2 regions of the Faecalibacterium tardum genome follow, and region 1 is predicted to be linked to the other one. Evidence: a T-box and tRNA genes for the amino acid it is inferred to sense, from the RefSeq annotation. Region 1 holds a T-box; the other holds one or more tRNA genes.
What was found. The T-box of region 1 lies ahead of tyrS (tyrosine--tRNA ligase). A T-box ahead of a tRNA ligase gene usually reads a tRNA of that ligase, here a tRNA-Tyr.
Positions count from the first base shown of each region.

Region 2: it has a tRNA-Tyr gene. The T-box ahead of tyrS (tyrosine--tRNA ligase) is inferred to sense a tRNA for this amino acid. The anticodon was not compared.

Region 1 is NZ_JBBMEO010000002.1:138,809-143,508, forward strand. Features, by position in the region: gene WMO44_RS02905 (CapA family protein) at 1-650, shown strand, start outside; gene WMO44_RS02910 (ACT domain-containing protein) at 706-1,173, shown strand; gene WMO44_RS02915 (PTS sugar transporter subunit IIA) at 1,275-1,844, shown strand; gene tyrS (tyrosine--tRNA ligase) at 1,901-3,121, opposite strand; T-box leader at 3,186-3,440, opposite strand; gene recN (DNA repair protein RecN) at 3,699-4,700, opposite strand, start outside.
Region 2 is NZ_JBBMEO010000011.1:15,106-19,805, forward strand. Features, by position in the region: gene ilvD (dihydroxy-acid dehydratase) at 1-390, shown strand, start outside; gene WMO44_RS08350 (sugar transferase) at 437-1,108, opposite strand; tRNA gene WMO44_RS08355 (tRNA-Tyr) at 1,314-1,398, shown strand; gene WMO44_RS08360 (DUF6061 family protein) at 1,551-1,802, shown strand; gene WMO44_RS08365 (hypothetical protein) at 1,901-2,077, opposite strand; gene WMO44_RS08370 (plasmid recombination protein) at 2,095-3,360, opposite strand; gene WMO44_RS08375 (helix-turn-helix domain-containing protein) at 4,137-4,700, shown strand, end outside.

The sequences.
Region 1 (4,700 bases):
TGCAAACCGTCAACGGCGTCACGATTGCGTATCTCTCCTACACCGAGCACACCAACGGCATCCGCCAGAACAAGAATATGACGGCCAATGTCATCTACACCAGCCAGACTGATGTGATCGAGCGGCAGGTGCGGCTGGCACGCCAGCAGGCGGATTTTGTGGTGGTTGGGGTGCACTGGGGCGTTGAGGATAGCCACGCCATCGTGGACAGCCAGTGCACACTGGCGCAGAATCTGGCAGACTGGGGTGCAGACGTCATTGTGGGCACCCACCCCCATGTATTGCAGGATGCCCAGTGGCTGACCGCAGCGGACGGACGGCGAAGTTTTGTCGCCTTCTCACTGGGGAATTTTCTCAGCACCCAGAGCCGACCGGATCAGCTGGTAGGTGCCATCCTGACCTTGCAGCTGCAAAAGACCACACAGCCGAACGGCTCAGTACAGTGTGAAGTACTTGCGCCGCAGCTGCACCCTACCGTGACCCATTACGATGCCGGTAAATCCAATGTGCGCACCTATTTTTTAAGCGATTACACGCAGGAATTGGCGGCAGCGCATGGTGTGCGGGCAAATTATTCTGATTTCAGCCTTGACAGGATACAAAAAATCGCGCAAAATAATATCAGCACATCCTTTTTAGCACTTACATAAAAATGTGAAATGATTGAGCGTTGTCCGGCAACCCGGGCAGAACGGAGGACTTTTTATGTACGGAGTATCGAAGATCAATATCGAGACCGACCTGATGATGATCAGCGTGCAGGACGTGGCGTTCCGGGGCAACAGCCTGTCCCGCTATCTGGATATCTTTGCAGAAACCGGCGTGGTGGTGGATATGATCAGCCAAAGCACCCCACATGGCACCACTATCGATTTCAGCTTTACCGCATCCAGCAGCGATCTTCCGCTGGTGATGAAAGCAATCTCGGCGGCAAATCTGGACAAGGACGCCAAGGCTTCTCCCCTGATCAGCGTGGGCTACTCCAAGCTGAATCTGTTCGGCGAGGACATGGTCACCAGCTGCGGTGTGGCTGCGCGGGCGCTGAATGCGCTGGCTATGGCCGGTATCGAGGTGCTGCTGATCACCACCAGTGATCTGGATATCTCTCTGCTCGTCCACGCTGAAAACGAGGACGCCGCTTATGAGGCGCTGAAAAAGGCATACGAACTGTAACAGTAATCAACCGGGGCCGAAGGGGCAGTTTCCCTTTCGGCCCTGTTTTTGCGGAATGCGCAGAAACAGGCAAAATTCCCTGCTGAAAGAAGGAAACCGGAATGAAAGACCCCGCAACTCTTGTACATAGCGTCCGGCAGCGGCTGCTGGCACATTTTGAGAAAAGCGCGCCGTTTGCCCCGGAAGCCCCTGCAACGGAAGCTGCGCCTGCGGACGGCGGGCAGTTGCTTTATGCGCCGGTCACCGGACGCATCCGGGCACTGACCCGGATCAAGGACCCGGTGTTCTCCAGCGAGGTGTTGGGCAAGGGCTGCGCCATCGAGCCAAGCTGCGGCGAGGTGGTAGCACCCGCAGACGGCATCGTGAAAAAGATCGCCAAGACTCACCACGCTATCAGCCTGCTGTGCGACAACGGGTTGGAGGTGCTCATTCATGTTGGCATGGACACCGTGGAGCTGAAGGGCAAGGGCTATGAGCTATTTGTACAGGCTGGCGATCATGTGCAGAAGGGACAGCTGCTTTTCCGGTTCGATCTGCAAGCCATCGCAGCGGCAGGCTACACGCTGACCACTCCGGTGATCGTGACAAACAGCAACCGGTTTGCACGGATAGAGCCTTTGCTCTCCGGTCGGGTAACTGCTGGGCAGCAGCTGCTGCGCGTCAAAATGTAAAAAATGGGCCAGAAACGCCTGCGGACGTTTCTGGCCCATAAATTTTATAATGCTTTTTACAGCGTGACCTTGTGGTAGATCTTTTTGCCCTTCTTGATAACGATACCCTTGGCCAGCTGCTCTGCGGTAAAGCTGACGGTAGGAGCGGCGACCTTTTCGCCGTCTGCCAGCACACCGCCCTGCACCACCAGACGGCGAGCCTCGCCGTTGGAAGCAGCCAGACCGGCCTTGACCATCAGGGTCAGGATGCCAATAGCACCGTCCGTCAGGTCAGCCTCGGTCAGCTGGGTGCTGGGCATGTGCTCGGTATCCATTGCGTTGCCACTGAACAGTGCGCGGGCAGCATTCTGAGCCTTTTCGGCCTCTTCCTTGCCATGCACCATGCTGGTCATCTCGTAGGCAAGAATCTCCTTTGCCTCGTTCAGGCGCTGATCCTGCCAGGTGCTCATCTCGTCGATCTGCTCCAGCGGCAGGAAGGTGAGCATACGGATGCACTTCATCACATCGGCATCGCCCACGTTGCGCCAGTACTGGTAGAACTCGAAGGGACTGGTCTTGTTGGGATCCAGCCAGACAGCGTTGCCGGCAGTTTTGCCCATCTTCTTGCCCTGAGAGTCGGTCAGCAGGGTCACGGTCATAGCGTAGGCATCCTTGCCCAGCTTGCGGCGGATCAGCTCGGTGCCGCCCAGCATATTGCTCCACTGGTCGTCGCCGCCGAACTGCATATTGCAGCCGTAGTGCTGGAACATGTAGTAGAAGTCGTAGCTCTGCATGATCATGTAGTTGAACTCTAAGAAGGACAGACCCTTCTCCATACGCTGCTTGTAGCACTCGGCGCGCAGCATATTGTTCACGGAGAAGCAGGCGCCCACCTCGCGCAGCAGCTCAACATAGTTCAGGTCCAACAGCCAGTCGGCGTTGTTCAGCATCAGCGCCTTGCCCTCGGAGAAATCGATAAACTTCTCCATCTGCTTCTTAAAGCAAGCCGCATTATGGGCGATATCGTCCTTGGTCAGCATCTTGCGCATATCGGTACGGCCGGAGGGGTCACCGATCATCGTGGTGCCGCCACCGATCAGAGCGATGGGCTTGTTGCCTGCCAGCTGCAGGCGCTTCATCAGGGTCAGCGCCAGAAAATGGCCGGCGGTCAGGCTGTCAGCGGTGCAGTCAAAGCCAATGTAAAAGGTAGCCTTGCCGTTGTTGATCAGGTCGATGATCTCCTCATCGGTAATCTGAGCTACCAGGCCGCGGGCTTTCAGTTCTTCGTACAGCGTCATGGGAAAAACCTCCTGTTTTTGGGGCAGAGGAAACAAAAAACGCCCTCTGCCAAAATTGAATTTGGCAGAGGGCGAGATAACTTCGCGGTACCACCTCTGTTTGCCGTTTCCTCACGGAAGCGGCCTCACGAGTGCACACCCCAGAGTAGAGTGACACTCCTGCGTCTTTAACGCTCGCACGCGGCACAGCCTACTAGCCTTACGCATTCAGCCTGCAGCTCCGGGAGGTATTTCCCCTGCTGTTCTGTAATCCCTTGCACCGACCGGGACTTCTCTGGACAGAACGCTTCAGGGTACTTGTTCCCTTCATCGCCATTAACAATGCCTACTCTATCACAAGACCGCTGCCTTGTCAAGAGCCGTCTTTTTTTGCAACACGGAAATCAATTTTCCTCTAAAGGCTTCCCCCGGTCGGGGGAAGCTGTCGCCGAAGGTGACTGATGAGGGCGCAGACAAGCAGCAGCTTACGGGTAGTTACCCCTCATCCGGCGCTACGCGCAATCTTCACCCAAAGGGTGAAGGCTTTTACTTCGGGACAAACTTCAAAAGTTGATTTCCATGTTTTTGCAAAAACTGCTCAGTCGCCGTGCTTGCGCTCCTGCAGCATCTCTCGTGCATTGGCGCGGGAAAGCTCGGTAACGTGGTCACCGGAGATCAGACGCGCCAATGCCTCTACGCGGCCGTTTTCGTCCAGCGGATGGATCTCGGTATAGGTGCGCTCGTTAGATACATTCTTCTGGATGAGCAGATGGCAGTCGGCCAGCGCTGCGATCTGCGCCGTATGGGTGATGCACAGGATCTGATGTCCCTGTGCGCTCTGACGCAGTACCTCGCCAATGCGTCCGGCTGCCTTGCCGGACACACCGCTGTCGATCTCATCATAGATCACGGTAGGCACAGCGTCCTTATCGGCCATTGCATTCTTGATAGCAAGGGTGATACGGCTCAGCTCGCCGCCGGACGCGATTTTTGCCAGCGGCTTGGGCGCTTCACCGGGGTTTGTTGAGATGTAGAACTCGATGCTGTCCTGCCCATGGCTGGCCAGCGGGCCGCGGGTGTGCCGCAAGGTCATACGCACACCCGGCATATTCAAAAAGTCCAGCGTGCCGGAAATGCGGGTGTTCAGTTCCTCAAAGGCTTTCAGCCGGGTCTGGGTCAGCACCTCTGCCTTTTCCCGTGCTTTTGCGTAAAGACGCAGCTTTTCTGCTTGCAAGGCATCATAGCGCTGCTGGGAATGCTGGATGTTATCCAGTTCCTCCCGGGCCTTCTGCCCAAAAGCGATCACGTCCTCCACCGTGCTGCCGTACTTGCGCTTCAGCCGATACAAGAGATCCAGCCGCTGCTCTACCTCGTCCAGTTCTGCATCGTTGGTGTCGTAGGCATCCAGCCGCCCGATCAGATCTGCGGCCACATCCTTGGCGTTATAGTATAAGTCCAGCAGCTGCCCGGCGGCGGCTGTAAGCGCGGGGTCCAGCTGCGCGGCAGCGTCCACCGCATTGGAGGCTTCCCCCAGCAGATCCACTGCGCCTGCGGCATCATCACTGCCGGAAAGCAGCGCATAGCTTTGTGCCAGCCGGTC
Region 2 (4,700 bases), on a different contig from region 1:
GGCGATGTGGTGGTCATCCGCTACGAAGGCCCCAAGGGCGGCCCGGGCATGCGGGAGATGCTCAACCCCACCTCTGCGCTGGCTGGCATGAAGCTGGATAAGACGGTGGCGCTCATCACCGATGGCCGCTTCTCCGGCGCCTCCCGTGGTGCCGCCATCGGCCACGTCAGCCCGGAGGCAGCCTCCGGCGGCCCCATCGGCCTGATCGAGGAAGGGGATACCATCACTATCGACATCCCCAACGCCTCCATCACGCTGGAGGTCAGCGATGCAGTGCTGGCTGAGCGCAAGGCAAAGTACGTTGCGCCGGAGCCTAACATCAAGACCGGCTGGCTGAGCCGCTACGCCCGCATGGTCACCAGTGCAAATCTGGGTGCGGTGCTGAAATAAACGTAACGAAAGCGCCTGTTGTGCGGATGCACAACAGGCGCTTTTGTCACTCTCCGTATTTCATGAACATGGCGCGGACGGTGAGGATGATGATCTTCCAGTCCACCCAGAAGCTACGCTCCTGGATGTATTTTAAATCCAGCGCCACCCACTCGTCAAAACTCATCTCGTTGCGGTGGGGTGCGATCTGCCAGTAGCAGCTCAGCCCGGGGGTGACGTACAGTCGCTGGCGCTGGTAGTCGCTGTACAGCTCTACCTCCCGGGGTAGTGCAGGGCGCGGTCCCACGATGCTCATATCGCCCCGCAGCACGTTGAGCAGCTGGGGTAGCTCGTCCAGACTGGTCTTGCGCAGAAAACGTCCCACCCGGGTAATGCGGGGGTCGCCCTTGATCTTGAACACCGGGCCGTCCATCTGGTTCAGCTTCAACAATTCGTTCAGCCGCTTCTCAGCGTCCGGGCACATGGTGCGGAACTTATACAGCCAGAACAGCTTGCCGTCCCGTCCTACCCGCCGCTGCCGGAAAATGGCTCCGTCTCCGGGGCTGTCCAGCACGATGGCAAGACTGATCACCAGCGCCAGCGGCGCAAGCAAAATCAGCGCCAGCAGGGAGAATACGATGTCCTGTGCACGCCGCAGCACCCAGTAATGCCGATGGCCGCGCAGCATTTTTTCCCGGTCGATAAAAATTTGCGGGGCGGCGCTGATTGTTGACTCCATGCAATGACCTACTCCTGCCTGTAAAATCTTTACATTATTTTAACATAAAACAGGATGCAATTCAACCAGATAAAGCGCGGCGGACGGGGGCAGAAAGTATGCTGAAAAAAGTGCCGAAAAAGTGAAAAAAGGTAGTTGACAAAACCCCTTTCTCATGCTAAAATAAACAAGTCGTCCGGCAAACGGATGCACAACAACTGAATATGGGCGTGTTCCCGAGTGGCCAATGGGGACAGACTGTAAATCTGCTGCTTTCAGCTTCGGTGGTTCGAATCCACCCGCGCCCACCAAACAAGAAAAATCCGAACCTATTTCCGATTGGAGAAGGGTTCGGATTTTTCGTTTTCTTCGGGTACAACAACGAAGGCTCCCGTGGACGGCGCAAAATCCCGATACCTTGTCATAGACCGTAAGCCGATAACAAGATTTGGAGGATGCGATTATGAAGTACGATGAAAGAGTCTGCAAATTCAACATGGACACTGGCTGCGTGGAACTGCTGCTCCGGGATGGGAGAATGATCTCCATTGATTGCACCGGGGTCGAGGATGCGCTGGATGTGACAATGGCGCAGAGGTCGGAGCTGGATTATCTCATCTACAATGACCCGCTGGGCTATGCCGATTTGATTTTGAACGGTGACCCGGAGGAATATTTGAAAAATGCAGCCGGGAGCCATGGGCTAGAAGATTAAGGGCAAAAAAATAAGAGGTGCGCCCAACTGGACACACCTCGGCGAGATACATCTATGTAAGGCAGGGCGTTCCCTTTACCGGGAGCGTCCTGCTGTTTTTATGCTGCAACAGGCAAGGCTTGTAGAGCTTCCTGCTCTTTCAGCCATTCCTCATATTCACGCTGGCCTTCCTCGCTGTTGAAAAACTCAACCATGGAGGGATAAAAGCAACGTGCAAGGGTTTTGATTGCTTCATCCGGGTAGCCGGATTTGTTCGACTTCTTCTTTTTGTTCAAGTGGTATCCTCCGAAACTCAAAGTTCCATATCCTGCCCACGCTTGCGGTTTCGCTGCGGCACATTCATGGTGCGCTCCTGCTTGGGGGCAAGAATCTTTTCCAGAAAGCCACGCACCAGTTCGGGCGCACGGTGGAGAGCATCCAGATAGGGTTTCACGTCGTACCACAGGTCGTGGTACTTGTTGCTCCAACGAACGGCCTCTTTCTTGGCGGTGGAAAGTTCTTCTTTCAGGCGGCGGTTCTCCACATCCATCATATAGCCGTGGTCGGCTTGCTTTTTCAGCTTGGAAAACTCTTCTTCGGTCAGCGAATAGTTGCCGAGAAAGGTGCGCTTACCAATATAATCCAGATCGCGCGCATGAATGAGGGCTTCTTTTGTGAGCGTGACCTTTTTCTGCACAGCGGCAAGTTCCTTTTCGGTCTTGGAGAGGGTTTTGTTGGTTTGGGTGAGGTGCTGCTCTTTCTGGTCAATCTGGGCGGTCAGAGTGTCCAGTCGCTCCTGCTCCCGCTGGACTTTGAACTGGGTGACGGTCAGGTGTTCTTCAGTGCTGCCACGCTCACCGCGCTCTACATCCGTATACCCGGCGTTGCGCATATAGTGGAAGAAATCGTCTTGCAGGACACTGTACGACTTCTTCAGGACTGGCTTGCCGCTCTTTTGCAGGACAGGCTTTCCGGCATCGTCCAGCAGGGGCTTGGAAGCCCACTTCTTGCTTCGGCTGACCTGCATGACGGTCTCCTTGACTGTGCCGACCAGTGCCTTGTCCTGGCAGCGTTTCGACCAGAGGATCTGCTTTTCCACCACAGGCACATAGACCACATGGAGATGATAGTGGTAGACCTCCCGGCCCAGTGCTTCGGTCATGGCACGGTTGATCTCATCGGCGTGCATGACAGCCGAGAGGATATACTGCTCACCACCCACGATTTGCACAGCAGCTTTGTAGGCATCCGCATAGAACTGCTTGGCGAACTCGTAGCCACCGTGATTGTCAAAATAGGCCGAGTTGACATCAAAGACAAGTTCACAGTAGTGGGTAGCATCCGGCTTCAGGCCGCGCGTTGAAATCGTACCAGCGGTTTCCAGTTGGGCGAACAGGTCAGTGTAGCGGGCGGTTGGCTTTTTGAAGTGGACGTTCCATGCAGCGCGCTGGGGGATAATGTCGGGGTTCCGATAACTGTCCTTTTCGCGCTCGTTGTGCTGCTGGGTGTTGCCAACGGCTTTGTCTGAAACGGCGAGATTTCGGACACTGGTGCGGTCAATACCATCATTTCTTGCCAAAGGGCATCCCTCCTTTCGGGGTTCAGAGGAAGGTGACGGGGACGGAGATGCACTTCTTCGGAAGTGTAATAACCCACTATAACACTTTCATCCCTATGGTCTGCAAAGTGTAGTGGGCTCTTCGAGGACTCTCCGAGGGGGAACGTCTCCTGCGGGAGAGTTAATCGAGTTCACGTTTGCGAAGCAATGAAAGCCCCAGTGGGGCTTTTAAGTGACCGAACGGTCTTGCGCCAGCAAGATGGAGGGGCCTCGCCCCGACAAGTTCGCACAATGCGAACTTGATTGCTCCGTACGCATCTGAAAAAATTGCGTACGGACTTCAAATAACCCGTACGGTCTGTACGACGTACGGAAATGTGAAATATAAACGATAACACGTTTTAATTTGCTTTAATTCGCCGTACGGGTGCGTACAAGTACAGACCGTACAGGTTGTACAAACTTCTTCCGTGAAAAAATGCACTTTTTACGGGCAGGGGTGGACAAGCGGTTCGATGCCCACGAAACCACGCACCCTGCGGCCACCGGGCAGGGCGATGTTATGTGTTGCACCAGAGTACCCCAAAGTGGGAACTCTGGTGTTTTTTGCCTTGTGCCTGAATATACGGAAAATTTTGCAGAAAGAGCAAAAAAGCGGCAAAACTGCAACGGAAAAAGAAAAAAGCCCTTACTGGTTGCAGATTTGCAACAGCAAAGGCAGAGAGGAAAACGTATATTGAACAAAACGGCAGAGCGTATTATAATGAGGAAAAAACTCAAAAAGGAGGGCCGACCACATGGCACAGGAATATCTGCCCGCACCATCCAACGTCCGTCTTGCGGACTTGATGAAAGAGCACAACATCAGCCAACCGGAGCTTGCCAAGGAAATCGGCTGCTCCAAAAGCACCATCAGCCGCTTCATCAGCGGCGCAAAAGGGACGCTGACCCATGAGCAGGTGCTGAAGATTGCAAGGCTGTTCAACGTATCTACGGATTTCCTGCTGGGAGAAACCAACATCCCTGACCGCAAAAATTACGACATTGCCGAACTGGGCTTGTCCGTTGAAGCCGCAAGGAACCTCTACACAGGGCGTGTCAATACAGAGGTGGTCAACCTGCTGTTGGAAAACGCCCGCTTTGCAGAGCTTACTTACCGCATAGCGCAGTATTTTGATGATACCTTTGCTTCCGGCATCGCAGCACAGAACGCCATGCTCACGACATTGAGCACTCTGCTGCGCACAAAGGTCAAGACCCCGGAAGCAGCCAAAGCCGCAAAGGACATCAGCCTTCGGAGAAAGCCAGTGCATCAAGGCGACCTTGATGATATTGAAATGTACTTCATGGCAGCGGTCAAG